Regions from separate parts of the Streptomyces sp. NPDC006339 genome, predicted to be linked through region 2. Evidence: predicted binding sites of a transcription regulator. Region 2 holds the regulator's gene; the other holds the start of a gene.
What was found. Region 2 encodes HrcA, which represses chaperone genes, less so after heat shock. Its sites were predicted from a motif close to TTNGCACTCNGNNNNNCNGAGTGCNAA; they were not measured.
Positions count from the first base shown of each region.

Region 1: a site for HrcA is predicted at 9,311-9,337, ahead of groL (chaperonin GroEL). Genes of this name have one in related genera too.

Region 1 is NZ_JBEXQW010000038.1:47,510-61,961, reverse strand. Features, by position in the region: gene ABZ135_RS27515 (PTS transporter subunit EIIC) at 1-1,155, shown strand, start outside; gene ABZ135_RS27510 (alpha/beta hydrolase) at 1,294-2,787, opposite strand; gene ABZ135_RS27505 (aldo/keto reductase) at 2,888-3,871, shown strand; gene ABZ135_RS27500 (transporter substrate-binding domain-containing protein) at 3,917-4,666, shown strand; gene ABZ135_RS27495 (MerR family transcriptional regulator) at 4,660-5,016, opposite strand; gene ABZ135_RS27490 (hypothetical protein) at 5,139-5,567, shown strand; gene ABZ135_RS27485 (class I SAM-dependent methyltransferase) at 5,739-6,458, shown strand; gene ABZ135_RS27480 (deoxyxylulose-5-phosphate synthase) at 6,553-6,879, shown strand; gene ABZ135_RS27475 (SRPBCC family protein) at 6,899-7,369, opposite strand; gene groL (chaperonin GroEL) at 7,524-9,146, opposite strand; gene ABZ135_RS27465 (cold-shock protein) at 9,490-9,693, opposite strand; gene ABZ135_RS27460 (MoaD/ThiS family protein) at 10,110-10,388, opposite strand; gene thrC (threonine synthase) at 10,424-11,746, opposite strand; SAM riboswitch class I at 11,740-11,882, opposite strand; gene ABZ135_RS27450 (glucosyl-3-phosphoglycerate synthase) at 12,004-12,948, shown strand; gene ABZ135_RS27445 (hypothetical protein) at 12,987-13,292, shown strand; gene ABZ135_RS27440 (trehalose-6-phosphate synthase) at 13,322-14,452, shown strand, end outside.
Region 2 is NZ_JBEXQW010000024.1:44,185-58,636, forward strand. Features, by position in the region: gene ABZ135_RS20495 (helix-turn-helix domain-containing protein) at 1-573, shown strand, start outside; gene ABZ135_RS20500 (MFS transporter) at 576-1,859, shown strand; gene ABZ135_RS20505 (YceI family protein) at 2,003-2,893, shown strand; gene ABZ135_RS20510 (hypothetical protein) at 2,934-3,179, opposite strand; gene holA (DNA polymerase III subunit delta) at 3,236-4,225, shown strand; gene rpsT (30S ribosomal protein S20) at 4,414-4,680, opposite strand; gene lepA (translation elongation factor 4) at 4,865-6,736, shown strand; gene ABZ135_RS20530 (AMP-dependent synthetase/ligase) at 6,891-8,768, shown strand; gene hemW (radical SAM family heme chaperone HemW) at 8,837-10,069, shown strand; gene ABZ135_RS20540 (DUF3097 domain-containing protein) at 10,506-11,309, opposite strand; gene ABZ135_RS20545 (MBL fold metallo-hydrolase) at 11,320-12,051, opposite strand; gene hrcA (heat-inducible transcriptional repressor HrcA) at 12,223-13,242, shown strand; gene dnaJ (molecular chaperone DnaJ) at 13,243-14,379, shown strand.

The sequences.
Region 1 (14,452 bases), on a different contig from region 2:
GCGACCCCGTTCAAGCTGTTCCTGCGCAGGATCGCGAACATCTTCGTCCCGCTGATCCCCGCGCTCATCGGCTGCGGCATCATCGCCGGCCTGAACGGCCTGCTGATCAACCTCCACTGGCTGCCCGCCGTCACCCCGGCGCTCGCCGCCGTCGCGAGCGGTTTCATGGCGCTGATCGCGGTCTTCGTCGGCTACAACACGGCCAAGGAGTTCGGCGGCACGCCCGTCCTCGGCGGCGCCGTCGCCTCCATCATCGTGTTCGCGGGCGTCCAGAAGGTCGAGGTCTTCGGCCAGGCCCTCTCCCCCGGCCAGGGCGGCGTCCTCGGCGCGCTCGGTGCGGCGGTCCTCGCCGTGTACGTGGAGAAGTGGTGCCGCCGCCGGGTGCCGGAGTCCCTGGACGTCCTGGTCACCCCCACCCTCACCGTGCTCGTCTCCGGCCTGGTCACCGTCTTCGGCCTGATGTTCGTGGCCGGCGAGGTCTCGCGGGCCATCGGCGACTTCGCCGACTGGCTCCTCGCTCACGCGGGCGCCGGCGCCGGCTTCGTCCTCGGCGGGCTGTTCCTGCCGCTGGTGATGCTCGGCCTCCACCAGGCCCTCATCCCCATCCACACCACCCTCATCGAGCAGCAGGGCTCCACGGTCCTCCTGCCGATCCTGGCGATGGCGGGCGCGGGCCAGGTCGGAGCGGCCATGGCCGTGTACGTGAAGCTGCCCCGCAACGGCTCCCTCCGCCGCACCATCCGGTCCGCCCTCCCGGCCGGTCTCCTCGGCGTCGGCGAGCCCCTCATCTACGGCGTCTCCCTGCCCCTCGGCCGCCCCTTCGTCACCGCCTGCGTCGGCGGCGCCTTCGGCGGCGGCTTCGTCGGCCTCTTCAACATGCTGGGCGACAAGGTCGGCTCCACCGCCATCGGCCCCTCCGGCTGGGCCCTCTTCCCGCTCCTCGACGGCAACCGGGGCCTGGGCGAGACCCTCGCGGTCTACGCGGGCGGGCTGCTCGTCGGCTACGCGGCCGGCTTCCTGGCCACGTACTTCTTCGGCTTCAGCCGGGCGATGATCGAGGAGTTCGACGTGACGACACCGACCGACCCGGCCGCACCCGCCACCCCCGAGCCGGAGGCGGGACCGGAACCGGGGCCCGCTCCGGCGAAGGTCTGAAGCCGGCGACGGCCTGAGCCTTCGACGGTCTGAGCCGACGAGGGTCTGAGGCCGAGGACGGTCCGAGCAGGGTCGGGGTGCCGCGCGGGGCCGCGCCCCGTCCCGACTTGTCCCGACCCGTCCACCGCCCCGCCCGTATCAGCAGGTCACGTCCGTCGCCGGGCGCTCCCCCGTCAGCAGGAAGCGGGTGACCGTCCGGTCGCCGCAGGCGTTGCCGTTGCTCAGGTACATGCCGTGGCCGCCGCGGTCGACGGTGACCAGGCGGGCGCGGGCGCCGAGGGCCGCGCGCATCTTCAGGCCGTTGACGTGCGGGGTGTTGGGGTCGCGCAGGCCCTGGATCATGAGGATGTTGGAGGGGCCCTCGTCGGTGACGCGGACCGGCTTCGCGACCGGGCCGCCCTTCCAGAAGGAGCAGGGCGTGATGTTCGCCGGCATGCCCGCCGTCAGGGGGTGCGCGGCGCGGTCGGCGGTGACCGCCCGCTCGTGGTCGCGGACGGAGCCGCGCCACCTCACGTCGTTGCAGACGACGCCGACGACGGCCGTCGCGTCGGGTCCGGGCATCGGACCGGCCAGCTCCGGCGGCAGGGCGGGCGTCGCGGTGGGCGTGCCGGCCTCCCGTACCAGGCGGGCGAAGCCCTCGAAGGCGGCGTCGGAGGCGAGGGCGTTCTGCAGGGCCTGGCGCAGGAGGTTGCCGGTGAGCGGCACGCCCGGCGTGGTCGTGGGCCGGGGCGACCGGTCCAGGCGGGCGGCCAGGCCGAGGATCAGCGGGCGGACGTCCTCGGGGCGTTCGGCGAGCCGCAGCCCGGCCTCCGCCCGGTCGGGGTGCGCCGCCCAGGCCGCGAAGTCGGGGAAGCGGTCGTCCACGCCGCGCGCCATCCCGCGCAGCCAGCCCTGGGCGACGGTCCTCGGATCCGGGTCGGCGCTGCTGTCGAGGACGAGGCGGTCGGTGCGGTGGGGGAACTTCTGGGCGTACTGCGCGGTGACGTACGTCCCGTAGGAGTTGCCCCACACGGAGATCCTCGTCTCGCCGAGTACCGCCCGCAGCCGGTCCATGTCCCGGACCTCGTTCGCGGTGGTGAGGCCGCGCAGCTCGGCGCCGCCGTTACGGGCGCACGCCTCGGCGACCCGCCGGGAACGCTCGACGTTCTCGCCGATCGAGCCGTCGGCGGCCGGCCAGGCGCGCAGGGTCACCAGGTGGCGGTCCTCGTCCGCGATCCCGCAGTCCGCCTTCACGCTGCCGCCGACCCCGCGCGGGTCGAAGGCCACCAGGTCGTACGCGCCGCCCAGCTCCCGCACCAGTGCCGCGCCCTTCCCGCTCAGCCGCTGCACACCGGAGCCGCCGGGCCCGCCCGGTACGACGAGGAGGGTGCCGCGCCGGGCGGCCGGGTCGGTGCTGCGGATCCGGGACACGGCCAGCTCGACCTGCCGGCCGCCGGGGTCGGCGTGGTCCAGCGGGACGCTCAGCTTCGCGCACTCCTGGCCGAGGCCGGCGGGGCCGCAGGCGGTCCAGGTGAGCCCGGGGAGCCCGGGGAGCGGGGCGGGGGCGGCGGCGGCCGGGCCGGCGGTGAGTCCGGCCGCCACGGCGGCGGAAGAGAGGCCGATCAAAAGGGTGTTGCGGAGCGAGGAGGTCATGGGGAAACCTTCGTCGGTCGCGCGCACCCGCCCCATCCCGGAGGCATGCCGATCCGAGGTGGGGCCAACCCCAGCCCGGCACAAGGGAGATCACCACCGTATGACCAGGGACACGACCCGCCACGCCCCCGCCACCGCCTCTTCCGCAGCACCCACACCCGGCACCGCCGCCCCCACCGCTTCCGCATCCGGCACCTGGACGCTGGGCGACCTGACCGTGCACCGCGTCGGCTTCGGCGCCATGCGTCTGCCCCAGACCGGGGAGGCGCTGATCGCGAACGCCGTACCGAGGGACCGGGACCAGGCCATCGCGGTCCTCCGCAGGGCCGTCGAGCTCGGCGTCAATCACATAGACACCGCCGCTTTCTACTTCTCCCCGCTCCGCTCCGCCAACGAGCTCATCAACAGCGCCCTCGCCCCCTCCGGCCGCTACCCCGACGACCTCGTCATCACCACCAAGGTCGGCCCGGCGCGCGACGCGGCCGGCGCCTGGGCCACCCACGCCCGGACGCCCGAGGCACTGCGCGCCCAGGTCGAGGAGAACCTGCGCCAACTGGGCCGCGACCACCTCGACGTCGTCAACCTCCGGGTCGTCGGCACCGATTCGATAGCCGAACGCTTCGGCGCCCTCGCCGCACTCCGCGAGGCCGGCCTCATCCGGCACCTCGGCCTGTCCAACGTCACCCCCGAGCATCTGGAGGAGGCCCGGCGGATCGCGCCGGTGGTGTGCGTGCAGAACATGTACGGGATCGGGGTGCGCCCCGAGTACGCGGAGTTCGTCCGCCGCTGCGGCGAGCTGGGCATCGCGTTCGTACCGTTCTACGCGATCGCGGCGGCCGGCCAGGACAGCGGAGCGACCGCCGCCGAGCCCGCGGAACTGCTCGCCGTGGCCCGCGCCCACGACGCGAGCCCGGCCCAGGTCCGCATCGCCTGGACCCTGCACCAGGGCCCCCACCTGCTGGCCATCCCCGGCACCGGCGACCTCGCCCACCTGGAGGCGAACGTCGCGGCGGGCGCGCTGAAGCTCAGCGCGGAGGAGCTCACCCTGCTGGACGCGGTGCACCACAGGCCCGCCGCGGGATAGGGGCACCCAGGCGCCACCCCGGGGTGGTGTCCCTAGACTCCGCCCATGACGACCCCGAACCCCACTCCCGCCCCCGCTCCCCACCCCTCCGTGGCCGCCGATCTGGCTCCGACCGGGACCCTCCGCGCGTCGATCAACCTCGGCAACCCGGTCCTGGCCCAGGGCACCCCGGACGCGCCCGCCGGCGTCACGGTGGACCTCGCCCGCGAGATCGGCGCCCGGCTCGGCGTGCCCGTGGAGCTGCTGTGCTTCGGTGCGGCACGCGCGTCGTACGAGGCGATGGCGACCGGCCGGGCCGACCTCTGCTTCCTGGCGGTCGACCCGGCGCGGGAGGCGGAGGTCGCGTTCACGGCACCGTACGCGGTCATCGAGGGCGTGTACGTCGTGCCGCGCGACTCCGCCCTGAAGACCCCGGCGGACGTGGACGCCCCGGGCGTCCGCGTCGGCGTGAAGGCGGGCTCCGCGTACGACCTCCACCTCACCCGCACGCTGCGGCACGCGACACCGGTGCGGGGCGCGGAGGGCGTCGACACCTTCGTCGAGCAGGGCCTGGAGGCGGGCGCGGGAATCCGCCAGCCGATGACGGCGTACGCGGCGGCACACCCGGACGTGCGGCTGATCGAGGACCGGTTCATGGAGATCCGGCAGGCGGTCGGCACGACGGTGGGCCGGTCGGCCGAGACGATCGCCTTCCTGCGCGCCACGGTGGAGGAGCTGAAGGCGAACGGTTTCGTCGCCGCCTCACTGGCCCGCTCGGGCCAGGACCCGGACCTGCTGGCCCCGCCCGCTCACTGAGCGGCGCGCAGCGGGCAGCCGGTGTCGACGCGGGCCGCCAACTCTTCTCGTAGGGCGGCGAGTTCGGCCATGCGGGCGTCGACCGCCCGGAGCTTCTCCTCGAACAGCGCGGAGAGCGCCGCCGCGCTGTCCGGCGCCTCGCGCAGCTCCTCGCCGACGCGGCGGATCTCGGCGAGGGTGAAGCCGAGGGCCTGGGCGGTGCGCACGTACTGCAGCCAGGGCACGGTCTCGGGCGGGAAGTCCCGGTAGCCGTTGGCCCGTCGCTCGCCGGCGATCAGGCCGAGCCGCTCGTAGAAGCGGAGGGTGTCACGGCCCATGCCGGTGGCGGCGGCGAGTTCACCGATGAGCATGCGTCCCCCTCGGGAGAAAATCCGGCCCGCCCCCGGGCCCGGTCCCGACCCCCGGGCCCCGGGCGCGGCCGCGGCCTTCGGGCTTGACCTTGGAGCGTAGTCCACTGTTTAGCGTCGGCGGCATGGTGACTTCCTCTCCTTCGTACGTGCGCCTGGTGCGCGCGAGCGCCTGGTACGACCTCGTCGTCACGGCCGGCTTCATGACCCCGTGGACGTATCCGCTGCTGGCCGACGCCCTGTCGCTGGGCGGCGGCCCCACCGGCCCGATGACGGTCCTGTACGCGAACCTGATGGGCTCCGTCGTGATGGTCTGGGCCCTTCTGCGTGCCGTCCGGCCCCTCCCGCTGTACGGCCTCTTCGACGGCGTCGCCCGCGCGCTGTTCGCGAGCTGGCAGGCGTACGCGCTGGCGCACGGCGGGCCCCGGGTCCTCTGGGCCTTCCTCGCCGTCGAGGCGGTGCTCGGCGTGGTCCAACTCGCCCCGTGGCTGCGGCGGAAGGCCCTGCGCAACCTGTCGGGAAACCCTCTCAGGACCCGCCCGGAAACGCCCTGAGAAGGCCCCCGGGCCGCCTCTGGGCGCCCTCGCCCGGGGGCGCGGAGGGAGGGGGCCCGGCCGCTCGCGTTCGCCCGCCACAAGCCCCTCCAGCACCTCGCCACACACCCTCTGACCTGGGCTTTTACCGCTCCCTCCCGTAGCGTTTCCTCGACACGGAAGGGGATCCGCATGGACCGTACGACCCGCACCACCGAGGACGTCCTCCAGCTCCTGGACGGCCTGTTCGCACAGGACACCGACAAGTGGGCCGGCTTCTACGACGACCGCTCCCGGCCCGTGCCCTTCTTCGTCCCGAAGCCCGACGAGAACCTCGTCGCCCACCTCGACCAGGGCCTGATCCCCACCGCCGGCCGCGCCCTCGACCTCGGCTGCGGCCCCGGCCGCAACGCCCTCCACCTCGCCGCGCGCGGCTTCGAGGTCGACGCGGTGGACCTGTCCTCGGGCGCCCTGGCCTGGGCGCGGGAGCGGGCGGAGGAAGCGGGCCTGGACATCCGCTTCCTGCACGGCGACGTGTTCGCCCTCGACCGGGAGGGTCGGCTCGACGGCGGCCCGTACGACCTGATCTACGACTCCGGCTGCTTCCACCACCTCCCGCCCCACCGCCGCGCCACCTACCTCGCCCTCCTCACCCACCACCTCGCCCCCGGCGGCCACTTCGCCCTCACCTGCTTCGCCGCCGGCCCCGACGGCATGGGCTCCGAACTCCCCGACGCGGCCTTCTACCGCGACGCCACCCTCCACGGCGGCCTCGCCTACACCGCGGACGCGCTCCGCGCCGTCTTCGCCGACCTGACGGAGTCGGACCTCCGCCGCATGCACGACGAACCGTCCGACTCGCCCCACTTCGGCGAACCGTTCCTCTGGACGGCCCTGTTCCGACGGCCCTGAAAACTTCGGGGACGCCGGCCTAGGAACGTACGCCCCGCGTCCCCGCCGGAATTCGCTTGCCGCCCGCCCGGGTCCGGCGGCTACCCTCCTGTCCATGAGCCACGGCAAGACCCACTACGTGTGCCTGCCGTGCCGGGCCTCGTACAAGCAGTCCTACGGGCGCGAGCGCGAGCGGCGCTGTCCGCGCTGTGCGCGGGCGATGATCCACGCCGGGTCGGCGTTCGCGGCGCCGAAGCGCCGTGACACGGATGCCTGGCGGGCCCTGTCCGTCGTCCTGAACGCGGGCATCGGCTTCCACAAGAGCTGCTGCGGCGGGCCCGGCTGGCGCCCCCGCACCCTGCGCGAGGTCAAGGCCCGCACCGCCTACGCCCGCCGTACCGGCGAGCCCGTCGCCCGGGCGCTGCTCCGCTACGAGGTCTGACCGGGGCCGCACGCCGCCGTCACATGCCGCGCAGGTGCTCCTCCAGCCGGTCGTACTGCTCGCGGACGCCCGCCTCCATGCCCGCCGCCAGGGCCTGGTCGCGGATCTCCGTCGAGGGCCAGAAGGACGTGCTGGTCAGGGCGGTGCCGCCGTCGGGGGTCGCGTCGAAGGAGAGGACCACGCGGACCGGTCCGGCGTCCGGCATCTGCTCGAAGACCTCGGTGTAGACGAGGCGTTCGCCCGGGACGATCTCCTCGTACGTGCCGGAGAAGACGATCTCCTGGCCGTCCGGGGTCCGCTGGCCCCAGCGCCATGTGCCGCCCGGCCGCAGGTCGATCTCGCAGACGGACATGGTCAGCGCCGCCAGGCCGTACCACGCGCGGACGTGCTCGGGGCGCGTCCACGCCTCCCACACCCGGGCGACGGGCGCGTCGAAGGTGCGGGTGATGACGAGCTCGCGGTCCGCCGGTGTGGTCAGCAGCGTGATCATGGCGTTCTCCCGCCGATCAGGTCCCGGACCTCCCTGCCCTTCCAGGATCGCCCCGTCCCGCGGCCCGGTCCACACGACGGAAGGGCGGCACCCCGGTGGGGTGCCGCCCTTCGGCGTTCAGCGATGAACCGCCGATCCTCTACGAGCGCGAGGATCAGAAGTCCATGTCACCGCCCGGCATGCCGCCGCCGGCCGGCGCGGCGGCCTTCTCCGGCTTGTCGGCGATGACGGCCTCGGTGGTGAGGAACAGGGCCGCGATGGAGGACGCGTTCTGCAGGGCGGAACGGGTCACCTTCGCCGGGTCGATGATGCCCTCGGCGATCATGTCGACGTACTCACCGGTCGCGGCGTTCAGGCCGTGGCCGACGGGCAGGTTGCGTACCTTCTCGACGATGACGCCACCCTCGAGACCACCGTTGACGGCGATCTGCTTGAGCGGGGCCTCCAGGGCCAGCTTGACGATGTTGGCACCGGTGGCCTCGTCGCCCTCGAGGTCGAGCTTCTCGAAGACGGAGGAAGCCTGCAGCAGGGCCACGCCACCACCGGCGACGATGCCCTCCTCGACGGCCGCCTTCGCGTTGCGGACGGCGTCCTCGATGCGGTGCTTGCGCTCCTTGAGCTCGACCTCGGTCGCGGCACCGGCCTTGATGACGGCGACGCCACCGGCGAGCTTGGCCAGGCGCTCCTGGAGCTTCTCGCGGTCGTAGTCCGAGTCGCTGTTCTCGATCTCGGCGCGGATCTGGTTCACGCGACCGGCGACCTGCTCGCTGTCACCGGCACCGTCGACGATGGTGGTCTCGTCCTTGGTGATGACGACCTTGCGGGCGCGGCCCAGCAGGTCGAGGCCCGCGTTCTCCAGCTTGAGGCCGACCTCCTCGGAGATGACCGTGCCGCCGGTGAGGATGGCGATGTCGTTCAGCATGGCCTTGCGACGGTCGCCGAAGCCCGGGGCCTTGACGGCGACGGACTTGAAGGTGCCACGGATCTTGTTGACGACCAGGGTCGACAGGGCCTCGCCCTCGACGTCCTCGGCGATGATCAGCAGCGGCTTGCCCGACTGCATGACCTTCTCGAGGAGCGGGAGCAGGTCCTTGACCGCGGAGACCTTGGAGTTGACGATCAGGATGTACGGGTCGTCCAGGGACGCCTCCATACGCTCCATGTCGGTGGCGAAGTACGCCGAGATGTAGCCCTTGTCGAAGCGCATACCCTCGGTGAGCTCCAGCTCCAGACCGAAGGTCTGGGACTCCTCGACGGTGATGACGCCTTCCTTGCCGACCTTGTCCATGGCCTCGGCGATGAGCTCGCCGATCTGGGTGTCGGCGGCGGAGATGGAGGCCGTGGAGGCGATCTGCTCCTTGGTCTCGACGTCCTTCGCCTGCTCGAGCAGGGCGCCGGAGACGGCCTCGACGGCCTTCTCGATGCCGCGCTTCAGAGCCATCGGGTTGGCGCCGGCGGCGACGTTGCGCAGGCCCTCGCGGACCAGCGCCTGGGCGAGAACGGTCGCGGTGGTCGTACCGTCGCCGGCGACGTCGTCCGTCTTCTTGGCGACTTCCTTGACCAGCTCGGCGCCGATCTTCTCGTACGGGTCCTCGAGCTCGATCTCCTTGGCGATGGAGACACCATCGTTGGTGATCGTGGGGGCGCCCCACTTCTTCTCGAGGACGACGTTGCGGCCCTTGGGACCGAGGGTGACCTTGACGGCGTCAGCGAGCTGGTTCATGCCGCGCTCGAGACCGCGCCGGGCCTCCTCGTCGAACGCGATGATCTTGGCCATGTGAAGTGGTCCTCCCGGACATGGGGTGGATAACGCTCCTGGACCGCGCCGACGCCCGCGACGGACGGCCCGCGAGCCTCGTGGTTCCTTGCCCCACGCTGCCTGCGACCTCGTCTGCCCGATCCTCGTAAGCACTCTCACCTTCAGAGTGCTAACGCCAATGATTAGCACTCGCCCTAGGAGAGTGCAAGCGACTCCCGCAGATCGAGAGCCGCGGAGCCACGTCGCGGGCGGTCGCACGGCCACCCCCGGCGGCCCGGTCCGCGCACGCGCGAGGGGCCCGCATCCCGGTCAGGATGCGGGCCCCTCGACGGAAGTGCGTCGGTGGCCGATCGCGCCGCGCTCAGACGGCGAGCTTGACCATGTCCGCCTGCGGACCCTTCTGGCCCTGCGAGATCTCGAACTCGACCCGCTGACCCTCTTCAAGGGTGCGGTAGCCGTCCATCTGGATCGCGCTGTAGTGGACGAAAACATCCGCACCACCGTCGACCGCGATGAAGCCGTAGCCCTTCTCCGCGTTGAACCACTTGACGGTGCCCTGAGCCATGCCTAACTCCCCTATTACTGGCCCTTGCGCGGGACCGCACTTCGCGGACCCGGGTCAGACCCTGCGCCGGAACGCGTCGACCGCGGCTGAATGTATCTGCCCAACTGCCCTCTGCAACAGGGCAATCGGACGAGAATTCTGGGCACGCCGGAAAGGGGAATCAGGGAGAATCCCTGGAATTACGGGGCAAGTCGGGCCCGGCAAAGCGCGCAGAAGGTACACAAGGCACGGGCACTTTGGCTGCATCTTGTCGAGCGGCGACGCATTCTCATATGCGCCTGGCATGAGCAGCGGAGGGGACTTCCCCAACTCTACCGCGCTCAACCATGCAGAATTGCCCCTTCCGCTTCTGGCAGCGGAAGGGGCAATTCTGTAAAGCGGAAGATCTCCGGGCCGAGCCCCGACGGGGGCCGGGCTCAGCAGCCGCCGGCGACCGCCGGAATGATCGAGACGCCCGCGCCGTCCGGCGTCGCGGTCTCCAGGCCCTGCTCGAAGCGCACGTCGTCGTCGTTGACGTACACGTTGACGAAGCGGCGCAGCTTGCCCTGGTCGTCCAGGACGCGGGCGGCGATGCCGGTGTGGTTCTTCTCCAGGTCGGCGATGACCTCGGCGAGGGTGGCGCCCTCGGCGGGCACCTCGGCCCGGCCGCCCGTGTAGGTGCGGAGGATGGTGGGGATGCGGACGTTCACGGCCATGTCTACGTAACCTTTCGGCGCGCTGGGGGCGGGTCTCAGTGGGCCAGGCCGGCGTCGCGGAACGCGTCGAGGCTCGGGCGGATGGTGGCGGTCGCCTGAGAGGTGTCGGCAACGGCGTCGAGGGTCTTGAGCCCGTCACCGGTGTTGAGGACCACGGTGGTGAGCGAGGGGTCGAGGAGACCGGCCTCGACGAGCTTCCTCGTCACGCCGACGGTCACACCGCCCGCGGTCTCGGCGAAGATGCCCTCGGTGCGGGCCAGGATCTTGATCGCGTCGACGACCTGCTCGTCGTTCACGTCCTCCACGGCGCCGCCGGTGCGGCGGGCGATGTCGAGGACGTACGGGCCGTCGGCCGGGTTGCCGATCGCCAGCGACTTGGCGATGGTGTTCGGCTTCTGCGGGCGGACCACGTCGTGACCGGCCTTGAAGGCGGCGGAGACCGGGGAGCAGCCCTCGGCCTGGGCGCCGAAGATCTTGTACGGCTTGTCCTCGACCAGGCCGAGCTTGATGAGCTCCTGGAGGCCCTTGTCGATCTTGGTGAGCTGCGAGCCGGAGGCGATCGGGATGACCAACTGGTCCGGAACGACCCAGCCGAGCTGCTCGCAGATCTCGTACGCGAGCGTCTTGGAGCCCTCGCCGTAGTACGGGCGCAGGTTGACGTTCACGAAGCCCCAGCCCTCGCCGAGCGGGTCGCCGATGAGCTCCGAGCAGAAGCGGTTGACGTCGTCGTAGTTGCCCTCGATGGCGACCAGGTCGCCGCCGTAGACACCGGCCATGACGACCTTGCCCTGCTCCAGGTCGTGCGGGATGAACACGCAGGAGCGGAAGCCGGCCCGGGCGGCGGCGGCGCCGACGGCGCCGGCCAGGTTGCCGGTGGAGGAGCAGGAGAGGGTGGTGAAGCCGAAGGCGCGGGCGGCCTCCAGGGCCTGGGCGACGACCCGGTCCTTGAAGGAGTGGGTCGGGTTGCCGGAGTCGTCCTTGACGAACAGCTTCCCGGGCTCGACGCCGATCTCGCGGGCCAGGTTGTCGGCCTGGACGAGCTTGGTCCAGCCGGGGTTCAGGTTGGGCTTCTCGGCGACGTCGGCGGGGACGGGGAGGAGCGGGGCGTAGCGCCAGATGTTGGCGGGGCCGGCCTCGATGCGCTTGCGCAGGGCCTCGGGCTCACCGGTCGGCAGGTCGTAGGCGACTTCGAGCGGGCCGAAACAGAGCTCGCAGGCGAAGATCGGACCGAGCGCGAAGGTTTCGCCGCATTCGCGGCAGGAGAGCCCGGACGCGGGACCGAGGTCGACCGGGGTCCGGGGGGTGGCGGTGGTGGCAACCGTCTGTACAGCCATGGAGGCGAGGCCCTTTCTCCTCATCTTCCTCATGACGCATTTCGCCATGAGACGGATTTGGCACCTTCCCTAGCCGGGAGCCTCGCTGGAGGACGAGTAACCGACTGGAGGGTTGCCGGGGCTTCAACGGGCCGTTTCCCTCTGCCCCTCTGGATGAGCGGTATTCGATTGTGGAACGCGGTCGGCACCCCGACATGCATCGGGCATCCGCGTTGTTCAAGACTGTAACCGAAGCCTTCCGAGGTGGAGACGGTCGTCCGATCCGCGAGATGGAGATCACGTTGCTGGAAGAAGTGGAGCGCTGGCTGGCCCGGCGGTCCTGGTCGGTGGCCGACCGTCCGCTGGAGCGGATCCTCGCCGCCAAGCGGGGCACGAAGGTCAGCGTGGTGCTGCCGGCGCTGAACGAGGAGGCGACGGTCGGCGCGATCGTCTCCGTGATCCGCCGCGAGCTGATGACGGACGCGGTGCCGCTGGTGGACGAGCTGGTGGTGATCGACTCGGGCTCCACGGACCGTACGGCGGAGGTGGCCGCGGCGGCGGGGGCGCGGGTGGTGGCGCGGGACGCGATCCTGCCGCGGATACCGGCGGTGCCGGGCAAGGGCGAGGTGCTGTGGCGGTCGCTGATGGCGACGAGCGGGGACGTGGTCTGCTTCGTCGACGCCGATCTGCGGGACTTCTCGGCGGATTTCGTCTTGGGGATCGTCGGTCCGCTGCTGACCGACCCGGACGTGGACTTCGTGAAGGCGATGTACGACCGTCCGCTCGGCGACGCCCCCGGTCAGGGCGGCCGGGTGACGGAGCTGGTGGCCCGGCCGCTGCTGAATCTGCACTGGCCGCAACTGGCCGGTTTCGTCCAGCCGCTCGGCGGCGAGTACGCGGCGCGCCGCTCGCTCCTGGAGCGGCTGCCGTTCCCGGTCGGTTACGGGGTGGAGCTGGGCCTGCTGGTGGACGCGCTGCACACGGTGGGTCTGGACGCGCTCGCGCAGGTGGACGTGGGGGTGCGCAAGCACCGGCACCAGGACGGGCAGGCGCTGGGCCGGATGGCGGCGGCGATCTACCGGACGGCGCAGTTGCGGCTCTCGCGGGGCCATCTGGTGCGGCCGCGGCTGACCCAGTTCGAGCGGAGCGGGGAGGGCGGCTTCGCGCCGCGCACGTACGCGGTGGACACGGAGGAGCGGCCGCCGATGGCGGAGATCGCGGAGTACGCGCGCCGACGCGTGGCGTAACACCGGATGATGATCCTTTCTGCCTAGATTTCCGTTTCATGCGGTGGAGACACGGAATCGGAACGGGCATGCTGCTGTCGGTCCTGGGCCTCGGCGCCGGGGCGCTCCTCGTGACCGGGGCGGCCCCGGCCGCGGCGGACGCCGCCTTCGCCGCCGTGGCCCCGGCCGCGGCCCGGGAGCCGGAGAAGCAGCCGGAGTCGGGCCGCACGGCCGAGGAGCGGCTCTGGCTGCTCGGCGGCCTCGGTCTGGCGCTGGGGGCGACGGGTGTGGTGGCCGGCGCCGCCGTACGGAGTCACCGGGAGCCCACGGGCCACCGCGAGCCTGGCTCGAATCCGTACGTTTGAGCGTTTACCGGACGGGCTAGGTTCGCCATATGGCTTCAGTCCTCGTTGCATCGAACCGCGGCCCCCTCTCGTACACCCTGCGGGACGACGGAGCGCTGGACACCCGGCGGGGCGGCGGCGGGCTCGTGTCGGGCCTGAGCGCCGTCTTCTCGGAGGACGCGGCGGGAGACGGGCTGTGGGTGTGCGCGGCCCTCGGCGAGGGCGACCGCGAGGCCGTGCGGCGCGGGGTGTCCGAGCCGGGCGTGCGGATGCTCGACATCGACCCGGACGTCTACGCCGACGCGTACAACGGCATCGCGAACTCGGTGCTGTGGTTCCTCCACCACCATCTCTACGACATCCCGCGCGAGCCCGTCTTCGACGCGGCCTTCCGGCGCCGCTGGGACTCCTACCGGGCCTACAACCGCGCCTTCGCCGAGGCGCTGGCCGAGGCCGCCGACGAGGGCGCCGCGGTGCTGGTGCAGGACTACCACCTGGCGCTCGTCCCGGGGCAGCTCCGCGCGCTGCGGCCCGACCTGCGGATCGCGCACTTCACCCACACGCCGTGGGCCTCGCCCGCCTATCTGGCGATGCTGCCGGACGACATCCACCAGGAGCTGGTGGAGGGCATGCTGGGCGCGGACGAGATCGGCTTCCACACCGGGGCCTGGGCGGACGCCTTCCGCGCCGACCCTCCCGTCGCCCGCGCGGCCGGCGGCTCCCGGGTGGCGGTCCATCCGCTCGGCGTCGACGGCGACGAGCTGCGGGCCCTGGCCCACCGCCCCGAGGTCGAGGAGCGGCTCGCGGCCCTGCGCGCCGAGGTGGGCGACCGGAAGACGATCGTCCGGGTGGACCGCACGGAGCTGTCCAAGAACATCCTGCGCGGCCTGCTGGCCTACCGGGAGCTGCTCACGGAACACCCCGAGTGGCGCGGCCGCGTCGTCCACCTCGCCTCCGCCTACCCCTCCCGCCAGGACCTGGAGAGCTACCGCTCCTACACGGCCGCGGTGAGCGCGCTCGCGGAGCGGATCAACGAGGAGTTCGGCACCGCGGACTGGCAGCCCGTCCTGGTCTCCGTCCAGGACGACTTCGCCCGCTCCCTCGCCGCGTACCGGATGGCCGACGTGGCCCTCGTCAACCCGGTGCGGGACGGCATGAACCTGGTCGCCAAGGAGATCCCG
Region 2 (14,452 bases):
CGCGCCTACGCCCATCCGACGCGGATGACCCTCGTGGGTCTGCTGCGGCGCAGCGGGCCCTTCACCGCCACCCAGGCGGCCGAGCTCACCGGCGAGTCCGTCGCGAGCTGCTCGTACCACCTGCGGATACTCGCCAAGTACGGGCTGGTCGAGCAGGCGCCGGGCGGCAAAGGGCGGGAGAAGCCGTGGCGCGCGACGGCCCAGTTCACGGAGTGGCCCGACCACAGCGAGGACGCCGCCGTAGCCGAGGCGGCGAACGCGCTCAGCGGGGCCGCGATCGAGCTGTACTTCCAGCGGGTCCTGCGGGCCGTGGAGAACCGGCACACCCTCCCCGCCGAGTGGCAGGAGGCCGAGCAGTTCGGTGACACGCTCGTGCACCTCACCCCCGAGGAGCTCTCCGACCTCGGCCGGCGGATCGAGGAACTCCTGCGGCCCTACGAGGACCGGGACCTCGACCCGGCCCGCCGGCCCGACGGCGCCAGGCCGGTCAGCATCCTGCGCATCGCGTACCTGGACCGGGAGTTCCCCGAGGGCGCGCCCGGCACCGACCCCACCGACGACGAGGACCGGTGACCATGGCGATCACCACCCGCATACCCTCGTTGCTCCGCGAGCGGCCCTTCCGGCGGTACTGGACCGGCCAGACGATCTCCCTCGTCGGGGACCAGATCTCGCTCATGGCGCTCCCGCTCGCCGCCGTGCTCGTCCTCGGGGCCGACGCCGCCGAGATGGGCTGGCTGAAGACGGCCGAGCTGCTGCCCGCGCTGCTGCTCAACCTGCCGCTCGGCGCCTGGGCCGACCGTCAGGCCCGCAGGAGACGGGCGATGATCGCGGCTGACCTCGGCCGGGCGGCGCTGCTGCTGACCCTCCCGGCCGCGTACCTCCTGGACCTGCTGACGCTCGGCCAGTTGTACGTGGTGGCCTTCGGGGTGGGGGCGCTGAGCGTGCTGTTCGAGGCGTGCAACACCACGCTGCTCGTGTCGCTCGTCCCCACCGAGCGGTACGTGCAGGCCAACTCCCTCGTCAACGGCAGCCGTTCGATGTCCTGGCTGGCGGGCCCGGGGATCGGCGGCGTGCTCGTGCAGGTCCTCACCGCGCCCTTCGCGCTGCTCGCGGACGCGCTCAGCTACCTGGTCTCGGCCGGGTACCTGGCGCGGATCGACCCCGTGGAACCGGCGCCCGCCCCGGTCGAGAAGGGGCACTTCACCGAGGGCCTGCGCTGGCTGCTCAAGGACGCGTCGATGCGCGCGCTGTTCGCCTCGGCCGGCACCGTCCAGTTCTTCAACTACATGTTCCACACCCTCTTCGTCCTCTACGCGACGACCGAACTCGGCCTGAGCGCCGGTGTGCTGGGCGCGGTGCTCGCGGCCGGCGCCGTCGGCGGACTGATCGGCGCGGCGGCGAGCGGAGCCGTCGTCCGGCGGATCGGCATCGGCCCGTCCCTTGTGGCCGGATACCTCGGCTTCACGCTCCCGCTGGTCCTGATACCCCTCGCCGACGGCCCGCTCCCGCTGGTGATCGGGCTGCTGTTCTTCGCCGAATTCCTGTCCTGCGTCGGTGTGATGGTGGTCGACGTCGCGGCCGGCTCGTTCCAGATGGCGCTGATACCCGACGCCATCCGGTCCCGGGTGATGGGGGCGTTCCGGACGCTGAACCACGGCTTCCGTCCGGTCGGCGCGCTCGCCGGAGGTCTGCTCGGCGCCGGCCTCGGAGTGCGGCCCACGCTGTGGATGGCGACCGTGGGCGCGGTGTTCGCGGTGCTGTGGGTGCTGCCGTCACCGCTGCCGCGCCTGCGGGAACTGCCGGAACGGACGCCGGTCGCCTCCCAGGGGGCCTCCCAGGTGTCGTCCCCGCCGTGAGGGGAGCCGAGCGGACGTCATCGAGGTCCTCAATTCGGACCTCCGGTAACACTTGCATCGTTTGCCTCGAACGCCGCAACAGTGATCGAATGCGTCTTCGTCGAAGCGAGAACGTCAGCGGTCTGTCCGGGGGTAAGGGAAACGTGTTCGGTCTGTTCGGTAAGCGCGGCCCGCGAGCGCCCCGGGGCGGCCCGCTGGCGGGACTTCCGGTACCGCGGTCGGCCGGCGTCCTGAGCTGCCGGGTCCTCGACCCCGTCAGCGAGCCGGTCCGCCAGGCCGAGTTCGTGCTCAGCGACACCGCGGGCCGCAAGGTCCTCGCCGGGGAGACCGACCCGTACGGCAGCGTCCTCGCGACCGTGCCGGCCGGGGAGTACCGGCTCGCGGTCACGGCGGAGGGCTACGCCCCGTACCACGGCAACGCCCTCGTCACCGAGAACGCGCACGCGGGTCTCGGCGACGTCCTGCTCCAGATCGCCCCGCAGCCGCCGCTGCCCGAGCCGGGCGACTGGGAGATCGACCCGATGCACTCCCAGATCGGCTTCACCGCCCGGCACATCGGCCTCGCACGGATCCACGGCCGCTTCAACAGCTTCGCCGGCGCCGTCCGCATCGCGGAGCGCATGGAGCGGTCCGCCATGCACGTCGTGATCGACGCCGCCTCCATCGACACCGGTGTGCGGATGCGCGACGACCATCTGCGCTCCGGCGACTTCCTCGACGTCGGCGCCTACCCGACGATGGAGTTCTTCAGCGAGCGCTTCGTCCACAAGGGCGGCAGCCGCTGGGCCGTCACCGGCGGGCTCACCCTGCACGGCGTCAGCCGCACGGTCACCCTCGACACGCAGTACCTGGGCCTCGGTAGCGGCCTCCAGGGCGAGACCCGGTGCGCCTGCCGGGCGACCACCGAACTCCACCGCGAGGACTTCACGCTGACCTGGCAGACGCTGCTCGCGCGCGGGATCGCGGCGGTCGGCTCCAGCATCACGATCGACCTGGACGTCCAGATCGTGCCGAAGGCGACGCGTCCGGCCTGACGCCGTGAGCCGCCCCCGCCGGCCCGGCGGGGACGGCTCTCTACGGCTTCTCCAGCCAGCCCTCGTACGCGGCGGCCAGCTCGTCCAAGGCCGCCGGGTCCAGCCGGGCGTCCGGGTCCTCGACCACCACCAGCCACTGGGCGTCCTCGGCATCGTCCTCGCCCGCCAGGGCGTCCCGCACGAGCTGCGGCTCCTCGGTGACGCCGAAGCGGTCGGGCAGCTCCTCGGCCACCTCCTCGGCCGCGTCGCGATCGGGGAGGACCAGTACGTGTCTCACATCGCTCACGTGCACATTCTCGACGATGGCCGGAGTGTCGGTGGCCCGTGGGATGCTGGAGCGCGATGGCCACCAGAAAGACTTCCACCGACGACCTCCTCGCCCCCGTCACGCTCGCCGTGGGCCAGGAGGACCTCCTGCTCGACCGCGCGGTCCGCGAGGTGGTGACGGCGGCCCGCGCCGCCGACGCCGACACGGACGTCCGCGACCTCGCCCCCGAACAGCTCCAGCCCGGTTCGCTGGCGGAGCTGACCAGCCCCTCGCTCTTCGCCGAGCGGAAGGTCCTGGTCGTGCGGAACGCGCAGGACCTCTCGGCGGAGACGATCAAGGACATCAAGGCGTACCTGGACGCGCCCGTCGAGGAGATCAGCCTGGTGCTGCTGCACGCCGGCGGCGCCAAGGGCAAGGGACTCCTGGACGCGGCCCGCAAGGCGGGGGCGCGGGAGGTGGCCTGCCCGAAGACGACGAAGCCGGCGGAGCGGCTGACCTTCGTGCGGCAGGAGTTCCGGTCGCTCGGTCGCTCGGCCACGCCGGAGGCGTGCCAGGCGCTGGTCGACGCGATCGGCAGCGATCTGCGGGAGCTGGCCTCCGCGGTGGCCCAGTTGACGGCGGACGTCGACGGCACGATCGACGAGGCGATCGTCGGGCGCTACTACACGGGCCGCGCCGAGGCATCGTCCTTCACGGTCGCGGACCGCGCCGTCGAGGGGCGCGCGGCGGAGGCCCTGGAGGCCCTGCGCTGGTCCCTCTCGACGGGTGTCGCGCCCGTCCTGATCACCAGCGCGCTGGCCCAGGGCGTCCGGGCGATCGGCAAGCTCTCCTCCGCCCGGGGCGGCCGCCCGGCCGACCTCGCCCGTGAGCTGGGCATGCCGCCCTGGAAGATCGACCGCGTCCGCCAGCAGATGCGCGGCTGGACCCCCGACGGCGTCGCCGTCGCCCTGCGCGCGGTCGCGGAGGCGGACGCGGGCGTGAAGGGCGGTGGCGACGATCCCGAGTACGCCCTGGAGAAGGCCGTCGTGACGATCGCCCGCGCGGCCCGCATGCGCCGCGGCTGACCCCGGCCGCCCGCGCACGGCGAAGGCCCCGGCGGCCTCCTGGGGAAGGAGGGCGACGGGGCCTTCGACGTGGTGCTCGGGTGGGCTCGTACACGCGTGGCGAACGCGTCTCGCGTACGAGCCGGGGTGGCCGGGTGGGAGCGGATGAGAGGGCCCGCTGGGTCCCGTCCGGCCGGTTACATCAGAGCTCAGCCCTGGAGGGAGGCAACCTTGGTGGCCAGCGCCGACTTCTTGTTGGCGGCGGCGTTCTTGTGGATGACACCCTTCGAGACAGCCTTGTCGAGCTGACGCGAAGCGGCACGAGCGGCCACAGTGGCCTTCTCGAGGTCGCCGGCGGCGACAGCCTCACGGGCCTTGCGGATCGCGGTCTTGAGCGACGACTTGACGGCCTTGTTGCGCAGGCGCGCCTTCTCGTTGGTCTTGTTCCGCTTGATCTGGGACTTGATGTTCGCCACGAAAGAGCCTTTACAGGTTCGATGTTTCTTGAGGACGTGCCACGTAGCTGAGAGGGCACACGAGACACAGCTATCCACGGTATCAGCCGCTCTCCGCACCGCCCAAACCGAGCACCGGCCCGCAGTCATGGGACCATGGAGCCTACGTATCCGTTCTGAACATCGCCCGAGACGAGAACCCTGCGTGCCCGCGACTCCTACCAACGTGCCCGAGCCGAGCCGAACCGACCCGGCTCTGATCCGCAATTTCTGCATCATCGCGCACATCGACCACGGCAAGTCCACGCTCGCCGACCGGATGCTCCAGCTCACCGGTGTGGTCGACCAGCGGCAGATGCGCGCCCAGTATCTCGACCGGATGGACATCGAGCGTGAGCGCGGCATCACGATCAAGTCCCAGGCGGTCCGTCTGCCCTGGGCCCCCAGCGCGGGGCCCGATCAGGGCACGACGCACATCCTGAACATGATCGACACCCCTGGGCACGTCGACTTCACCTACGAGGTCTCGCGCTCGCTCGCGGCCTGCGAGGGCACGATCCTGCTCGTGGACGCCGCGCAGGGCATCGAGGCGCAGACCCTGGCCAACCTCTACCTGGCGATGGAGAACGACCTCACCATCGTCCCGGTGCTCAACAAGATCGACCTCCCGGCCGCCCAGCCGGAGAAGTTCGCCGAGGAGCTGGCCAACCTCATCGGCTGCCAGCCGGAGGACGTCCTCAAGGTCTCCGCCAAGACCGGCATGGGCGTCGAGGCGCTGCTCGACCGTGTCGTCCGGGACATCCCGGCCCCGGTGGGCGTCGCCGACGCCCCGGCCCGCGCGATGATCTTCGACTCCGTGTACGACTCGTACCGCGGCGTCGTCACGTACGTCCGTGTCGTCGACGGCCAGCTCAACCGGCGCGAGCGCATCAAGATGATGTCGACCGGCGCCACCCACGAGCTCCTGGAGATCGGCACCAACTCGCCCGAGATGCTGCCGGCCGACGGCCTCGGCGTCGGCGAGGTGGGCTATCTGATCACCGGCGTGAAGGACGTCCGCCAGTCCAAGGTCGGTGACACGATCACCTCCCAGGCCAAGGGCGCCCAGGAGGCCCTGGGCGGGTACAAGGACCCGAAGCCGATGGTGTTCTCCGGCCTGTATCCGCTGGACGGCTCGGACTACCCCGAGCTGCGCGACGCCCTCGACAAGCTCCAGCTCAACGACGCCGCGCTCGTCTACGAGCCGGAGACCTCCGCCGCCCTCGGCTTCGGCTTCCGCGTCGGCTTCCTCGGCCTGCTCCACCTCGACGTGATCCGCGAGCGCCTGGAGCGCGAGTTCGGCCTCGACCTGATCGCCACCGCCCCCAACGTGGTCTACCGCGTGATCATGGAGGACGGCAGCGAGCACACGGTCACCAACCCGAGCGAGTTCCCCGAGGGCAAGATCAGCGAGGTCTACGAGCCGGTCGTGCGCGCCACGATCCTGGCCCCGACCGAGTTCATCGGCTCGATCATGGAGCTGTGCCAGAACCGGCGCGGCACCCTCCTCGGCATGGACTACCTCTCCGAGGACCGCGTCGAGATCCGCTACACCCTCCCGCTGGCCGAGATCGTCTTCGACTTCTTCGACCAGCTCAAGTCCAAGACCCGCGGCTACGCCTCGCTCGACTACGAGCCCACCGGCGAGCAGGCGTCCAGCCTGGTCAAGGTCGACATCCTGCTGCACGGCGACAAGGTGGACGCCTTCTCGGCGATCACCCACAAGGACGCCGCGTACGCGTACGGCGTGCGGCTCGTCGCCAAGCTGCGCGAGCTCATCCCGCGCCAGGCATTCGAGGTGCCGATCCAGGCCGCCATCGGCTCCCGGGTCATCGCCCGCGAGACCATCCGCGCCATCCGCAAGGACGTCCTCGCCAAGTGCTACGGCGGTGACATCTCCCGTAAGCGGAAGCTGCTGGAGAAGCAGAAGGAAGGCAAGAAGCGGATGAAGATGGTCGGCTCGGTCGAGGTGCCGCAGGAGGCGTTCATCGCCGTGCTGTCCAGCGACGACGCCGCGGGCGGCAAGGCCAAGAAGTAGCTGCCGCTTGCACCGAACGGGTCTGCGCGCCGGTCGCGCGCAGACCCGTTCGTTATATGCAAGCTCTTACGCGCCAGTCTTCGGAGCTCTACTCTGAAGCCGCTCGAAGGTTACTCACCAGTTAGTTCCGCACCGCCGCCGCCCGGAGGACGTCGTGAGCGACACACAGACCCTGATCGAGAACCGGCCGCCGTCCGTCGCGGCCCTCTTCCTTGAGCGCGTCGAGCGGACTCCGGACGCGGAGGCATACCGCTACCCGGTCCCCGCCGCCTCCGGCCAGGGACCCGACGACTGGAAGTCGCTCACCTGGGCGCAGGCCGCCGAGCGGGTCTACGGCATCGCCGCCGGCCTCATCGACCTCGGCGTCGCACCGGAGGAGCGGGTCGCCCTCGCCTCCTCGACCCGCGTCGAGTGGATCCTCGCCGACCTCGGCGTCATGTGCGCCGGCGCCGCCGTCACCACGGTCTACCCGCAGACCAACGCCGAGGAGTCGGCCTTCATCCTCTCCGACTCCGACTCGCGCGTCCTCATCGCGGAGAACGCCGCCCAGCTCGCCAAGGCCGTCGAGCGCCGCGCCGACCTGCCCCAGCTCCACCACGTCGTCGTCATCGACCCCGAGGGCGCCGACACCTCCGACGAGTGGGTGCTCACCCTCGCCGAGCTGGAGGCGCGCGGCAAGGCGTACCTGGAGAAGCACCCCGAGATCGTCAAGGAGCGGGTCGGCGCGATCACCAAGGATCAGCTCGCCACCCTCATCTACACCTCGGGCACCACCGGCCGCCCCAAGGGCGTCCGCCTCCCGCACGACAACTGGTCGTACATGGCCAAGGCCATCGCCGCCACCGGCCTGGTCACCCAGGACGACGTGCAGTACCTGTGGCTGCCGCTCGCCCACGTCTTCGGCAAGGTGCTCACCTCCGGCCAGATCGAGGTCGGCCACGTCACCGCCGTCGACGGCCGGATCGACAAGATCATCGTGAACCTGCCGGTCGTGCAGCCCACCTACATGGCCGCCGTCCCCCGCATCTTCGAGAAGGTCTACAACGGCGTCGCCGCCAAGGCCCGCGAGGGCGGCGCGGCGAAGTACAAGATCTTCCAGTGGGCGGCCGGCGTCGCCCGCGAGTACGCCAAGGTCACCCAGGACAACTTCCGCCGCACCGGCACCGCCTCCGCGCCCTTCGGCCTCACCGCCAAGCACAAGGTCGCCGACGCGCTCGTCTACAAGAAGCTCCGCGAGGCGTTCGGCGGCCGGCTGCGCGCCGCCGTCTCCGGCTCGGTCGCCCTCGCCCCCGAGATCGGCTACTTCTTCTCCGGCGCCGGCATCCACATCCTGGAGGGCTACGGCCTCACGGAGTCCTCCGCGGCCTCCTTCGTCAACCCCGGCGAGGCGTACCGCACCGGCACGGTCGGCAAGCCGCTGCCCGGCACCGAGGTCCGCATCGCCGACGACGGCGAGATCCTGCTGCGCAGCCCCGGCATCATGGAGGGCTACCACGGTCTGCCGGAGAAGACCGCCGAGGTCCTGGAGCCGGACGGCTGGTTCCACACCGGTGACATCGGCGAGCTGTCGGCCGACGGCTACCTGCGGATCACCGACCGCAAGAAGGACCTGTTCAAGACCTCCGGCGGCAAGTACATCGCCCCCACGGAGATCGAGGGCCGGTTCAAGGCCGTCTGCCCCTTCGTCTCCAACATCGTGGTGCTCGGCGCCGACCGGAACTACTGCACCGCGCTCATCGCCCTCGACGAGCCCTCCATCCTCGGCTGGGCCGCCGATCACGGGCTCGGCGGCAAGAGCTATGCGGAGGTCGTCGCCTCCCCGCAGGTCGAGGAGCTGATCGAGGGCTACGTCACCCGTCTCAACGAGAGCCTGCAGCGCTGGCAGACGATCAAGAAGTTCCGGCTGCTGCCGCGCGACCTCGACGTCGAGCACGGCGAGCTCACGCCCAGCCTGAAGATGAAGCGGCCGGTCGTGGAGCGGACCTACCAGCACCTGATCGACGAGATGTACGAGGGCGCGCGCGAGGTCTGATCCGGCGGCCGGGCCGGAGTTATCCACAGGCCGGACGCTCACGTCGGGCGGTACGGGACAATAGGCTCATGCCTTCCGTACTGCCCGATGGTGAGCCCATGCCCGACGACGGGGCGCTGCCCGCGCACGCCCTGCAGGGGGCCGGGGAGCGTCCGCTCGGGTTCTATCTGCACGTGCCGTACTGCGCCACCCGGTGCGGCTACTGCGACTTCAACACCTACACCGCGAGCGAGCTGCGCGGCGCTGGCGGCGTGCTCGCCTCCCGGGAGAACTACGCGGGGCAGGTGGCCGAGGAGATACGGCTCGCCCGCAAGGTCCTCGGCGACGACCCGCGCCCGGTGCGGACCGTCTTCGTCGGCGGCGGTACGCCCACGCTGCTCGACGCGGGCGACCTCGTGTCGATGCTGGCGGCCGTCCGGGACGAGTTCGGGATCGCCGACGACGCCGAGGTGACGACCGAGGCCAACCCGGAGTCGGTGAACCCGGCCTATCTGGAGGAGCTGCGGGCCGGCGGCTTCAACCGGATCTCCTTCGGCATGCAGAGCGCCCGGCAGCACGTGCTGAAGATCCTCGACCGCAGCCACACCCCCGGCCGCCCCGAGGCATGCGTCGCGGAGGCGCGGGCGGCCGGCTTCGAGCACGTCAACCTCGACCTCATCTACGGCACGCCCGGCGAGTCCGACGACGACTGGCGGGCCTCCCTCGACGCGGCGATCGGCGCCGGACCCGACCACGTCAGCGCCTACGCGCTCATCGTGGAGGAGGGCACCCAGTTGGCCCGGCGCATCCGGCGCGGCGAGATACCCATGACCGACGACGACGTCCACGCCGACCGCTATCTGATGGCCGAGGAGGTGCTCTCCGGCGCGGGCTTCGAGTGGTACGAGGTGTCCAACTGGGCCACCTCCGAGTCCGGCCGCTGCCTCCACAACGAGCTGTACTGGCGCGGCGCCGACTGGTGGGGCGCCGGCCCGGGTGCCCACAGCCACGTGGGCGGGGTGCGCTGGTGGAACGTCAAGCACCCCGGGGCGTACGCGGCGGCCCTGGGGGAGGGACGGTCCCCCGGAGCCGGCCGCGAGGTGCTGTCGGAGGAGGACCGGCGGGTCGAGCGGGTCCTGCTGGAGCTGCGCCTCCGGGAGGGGTGCCCCCTGGACCTGCTCCGCCCCCAGGGCCTCGCCGCCGCCGAGCGGGCCCTCGCGGACGGGCTCCTGGACGCGGGGCCGTACGCGGACGGGCGCGCGGTGCTGACCCTGCGGGGACGGCTCCTGGCGGACGCGGTGGTCCGCGACCTGGTGGACTGACCCCCGGCCGGCCCCGCGCCTCGACCCCGTGCTGGCCGTCGCCCCGGACCGGTGCGGCCCGCGCCCTGCTGGGGCGGCACCCCGCCCCGCCCGCCCGTGTGGGCATTCGTCCCGCTGGGGCGGGACGGGTGGGCACACGGGACGGCGCCCATGCGGGCGCGTTCCGCACCTGTTCCTGCCCGCACCACGAGTACGGCGCACTCGTGGTGCGGGTCAAAGCACCAGGAGCCTAGGCCCGGCAAGGGGCGCCGTTCCGTTGTGCCCACCCGTTCCGCCTGGGGGCACCCCCGGACGGAGTCTGGGGGAGGAACGAATGCCCACAACCGAGGGGGCGACGGCCCGGCAAGGGCGGGCACCGCACCAGCGGAACGAATGCCCACAACGGACAGCGGCGGAGGGCGGGCGCAGCGCCGGTGGGGAGGCCCGCACCGGGGCCCTACGGCGCCGTCACGAAGTCGATCAGTTCCTCGACCCGGCCCAGCAGCTCCGGTTCCAGGTCCTTGTAGGAGTGGACGTGGGAGAGGATGTGCTGCCAGGCCGCGCCGGTGTTTTCGGGCCAGCCGAGGGCGCGGCAGATGCCCGTTTTCCAGTCCTGGCCGCGGGGGACGGTCGGCCAGGCCCGGATGCCCAGGGCGGAGGGCTTCACGGCCTGCCAGATGTCGATGTAGGGGTGGCCGACGACGAGGACGTCGGGGGAGGAGACCCGGGCCGCGATGCGGGACTCCTTCGAGCCGTCCACCAGGTGGTCGACCAGGACGCCGAGGCGGGCGTCCGGGGCCGGGGCGAAGTCGGCGACGATGGCCGGGAGGTCGTCGACGCCCTCCAGGTACTCCACGACGACGCCCTCGATCCGCAGGTCGTCGCCCCACACCCGCTCCACCAGCTCGGCGTCGTGGCGGCCCTCGACGTAGATCCGGCCCGCACGGGCCACCCGCGCCCGGGCGCCGGGGACGGCGATCGAGCCGGAGGCCGTACGGGTGGGCCGCGCCGGCGCCGGGCGGGAGGGGCGGACCAGGGTGACGACCCGGCCCTCCAGCAGGAAGCCGCGCGGTTCCATCGGGAAGACCCGGTGCTTGCCGAAGCGGTCCTCCAGCGTCACCGTGCCGGCCTCACAGCGGATCACCGCCCCGCAGAAGCCCGTCGAGACCTCCTCGACCACCAGGTCACGGTCCGCCGGGACCTCCGGGACGGGCGCCGAGCGCTTCCAAGGAGGGGTCAGATCCGGGTTGTAGCTGCGCATTCGGGGGACGTTATGCGACGGAGAAGCGCCGTGCCAGTTCTTCGCGCTGGCGTCGTACGAACGTGGCGTCCACCACCGCCCCGTGCCCCGGCACGTACACCGCGTCCTCGCCGCCGAGAGCCAGGAGGCGGTCCAGGGCGTCCGGCCAGCGGGCCGGGATCGCGTCCGGACCGGCCTGCGGTTCGCCCGACTCCTCGACCAGGTCGCCGCAGAAGACGATCTCCCGCTCACCCGGGACGAGGAGCACCAGGTCATGGCCCGAGTGGCCCGGGCCCACGTTGGCCAGCAGCACCTGCCGGCCGCCCAGGTCGAGGGTCCACTCGCCCGAGACGGTGTGCCGCGGGGCGACCAGCACCTCGGCCGCCTCCGCCGCGGCCCGCTCGTCGACCCCGTGCCGTACCGCGTCCGTCCGCAGCTCCTCGCGCTCCCGGGGCAGCAGGGTGTCCATGCCGACCGCCCCGAAGACCTCGGCGCCCGCGAAGACCGCCGTCCCGAGGACATGGTCGAAGTGCGGGTGGCTGAGTGCGATATGCGTCACCCTCCGGCCGCCCGTGAGCTCCGCCACCTGGGCGCGCAGCTCGGCGCCCTGCGCGAGGGTCGCGCCGGTGTCGTACAGCAGGACCGCGTCACGGCCCACGACCAGGCCCGTCGTGGCGTCCCAGCCCGGCAGCCGGCGCCTTCCGACGCCGTCTCCGAGCCGCTCCCAGCCGAGCTCTTCCCATCGCTCCGTACGGGCGTCCATCGCGTGCTCATCCATACGACGACGCTATCGGGCTCGACCCCTCCGAGCCCGCCTCCTTGCCAGGAGCGATGGACACCGCCGTACACTGGCCGGGGGATTCCTGGCACTCGGACAGGGCGAGTGCCAAAAGCGGAGCAACCGGAACCGGATCGACACCTGGAGGTGCGCACGATGCTCAGCGAACGCAGACTCGAGGTGCTGCGCGCCATCGTCCAGGACTACGTCGGGACGGAGGAGCCGGTCGGCTCCAAGGCGCTGACCGAGCGGCACAAGCTCGGAGTCTCGCCCGCCACCGTGCGCAACGACATGGCGGTCCTGGAGGAGGAGGGCTACATCGCCCAGCCCCACACCAGCGCCGGGCGCATCCCCACCGACAAGGGCTACCGCCTCTTCGTGGACCGGCTGGCCGGCGTCAAGCCGCTGTCGACCCCCGAGCGGCGGGCGATCCACAACTTCCTCGACGGGGCCGTCGACCTCGACGACGTCGTCGGCCGCACGGTCCGGCTGCTCGCGCAGCTCACCCGCCAGGTCGCCGTCGTGCAGTACCCCTCGCTGACCCGCTCGACGGTGCGGCACGTGGAACTGCTGTCGCTGGCGCCCGCCCGGCTGATGCTGGTGCTCATCACCGACACCGGCCGGGTCGAGCAGCGGGTGATCGACTGCCCGGCACCCTTCGGCGAGACCTCCCTCGCCGACCTGCGCGCCCGGCTCAACAGCCGGGTCGTCGGACGCCGCTTCGCGGACGTGCCGCAGTTGGTGCAGGACCTGCCGGAGTCCTTCGAGGAGTCGGAGGACCGCGCCACGGTCTCGACCGTGCTCGCGACCCTCCTGGAGACCCTCGTGGAGGAGCACGAGGAGCGGCTCATGATCGGCGGCACCGCCAATCTGACCCGCTTCGGACACGACTTCCCCCTGACGATCAGGCCCGTCCTGGAAGCACTGGAGGAGCAGGTCGTGCTCCTCAAGCTGCTCGGCGAGGCCAAGGAATCGGGCATGACCGTACGGATCGGGCACGAGAACGCCCACGAGGGCCTGACGTCCACATCCGTCGTCTCGGTCGGCTACGGTTCCGGCGGCGAGGCAGTCGCCAAACTCGGCGTGGTCGGACCGACCCGCATGGACTACCCCGGAACGATGGGAGCGGTACGCGCAGTGGCACGTTACGTCGGACAGATCCTGGCGGAGTCGTAAGTGGCCACGGACTATTACGCCGTCCTCGGCGTGCGTCGGGACGCCTCGCAGGACGAGATCAAGAAGGCATTCCGCCGACTCGCCCGCGAGCTTCACCCGGACGTGAACCCGGACCCGAAGACGCAGGAGCGGTTCAAGGAGATCAACGCCGCGTACGAGGTGCTCTCGGACCCGCAGAAGAAGCAGGTCTACGACCTCGGCGGCGACCCCCTGTCCTCCTCCGGAGGCGGCGGGGCCGGCGGCTTCGGCGCGGGCGGCTTCGGCAACTTCTCGGACATCATGGACGCCTTCTTCGGTACGGCGTCCCAGCGCGGCCCGCGTTCGCGCACCCGGCGCGGCCAGGACGCGATGATCCGACTGGAGGTGACCCTCGACGAGGCCGCCTTCGGCACCACCAAGGACATCCAGGTCGACACGGCCGTCGTCTGCACCACCTGCTCCGGAGAGGGCGCCGCGCCCGGCACCTCCGCGCAGACCTGTGACATGTGCCGCGGCCGCGGCGAGGTCTCCCAGGTCACCCGGTCCTTCCTGGGCCAGGTCATGACCTCCCGTCCCTGCCCCCAGTGCCAGGGCTTCGGCACCGTCGTCCCGACCCCGTGCCCCGAGTGCGCCGGCGACGGCCGGATCCGCTCCCGCCGCACCCTCACGGTCAAGATCCCCGCCGGTGTCGACAACGGCACCCGGATCCAGTTGGCCGGGGAGGGCGAGGTCGGCCCCGGCGGCGGTCCGGCGGGTGACCTGTACGTGGAGATCCACGAGCTCCCGCACGACGTCTTCCAGCGGCGCGGCGACGACCTGCACTGCACGGTGACGCTTCCGATGACGGCGGCCTCGCTCGGCACGAAGGTGCAGCTCCAGACCCTCGACGGTCTCGAGGACGTGGACATCCGCCCGGGCACCCAGTCCGGCCAGTCCATCCCGCTGCACGGCCGCGGCGTCACCCACCTGCGCGGCAACGGCCGGGGCGACCTGATCGTCCACGTCGAGGTCCAGACCCCGACGAAGCTCGACCCCGAGCAGGAGCGCCTGCTGCGCGAGCTGGCCAAGCTGCGCGGCGAGGAGCGCCCGCTGGGCCAGTTCCAGCCCGGTCAGCAGGGGCTGTTCTCGCGCCTGAAGGACGCCTTCAACGGGCGCTGAGCCCCGTAGGCACGACGCGGAGAGGGCGGCTCGCACATCGTGCGGGCCGCCCTCTTTCCGCGGGCCGTCCGCC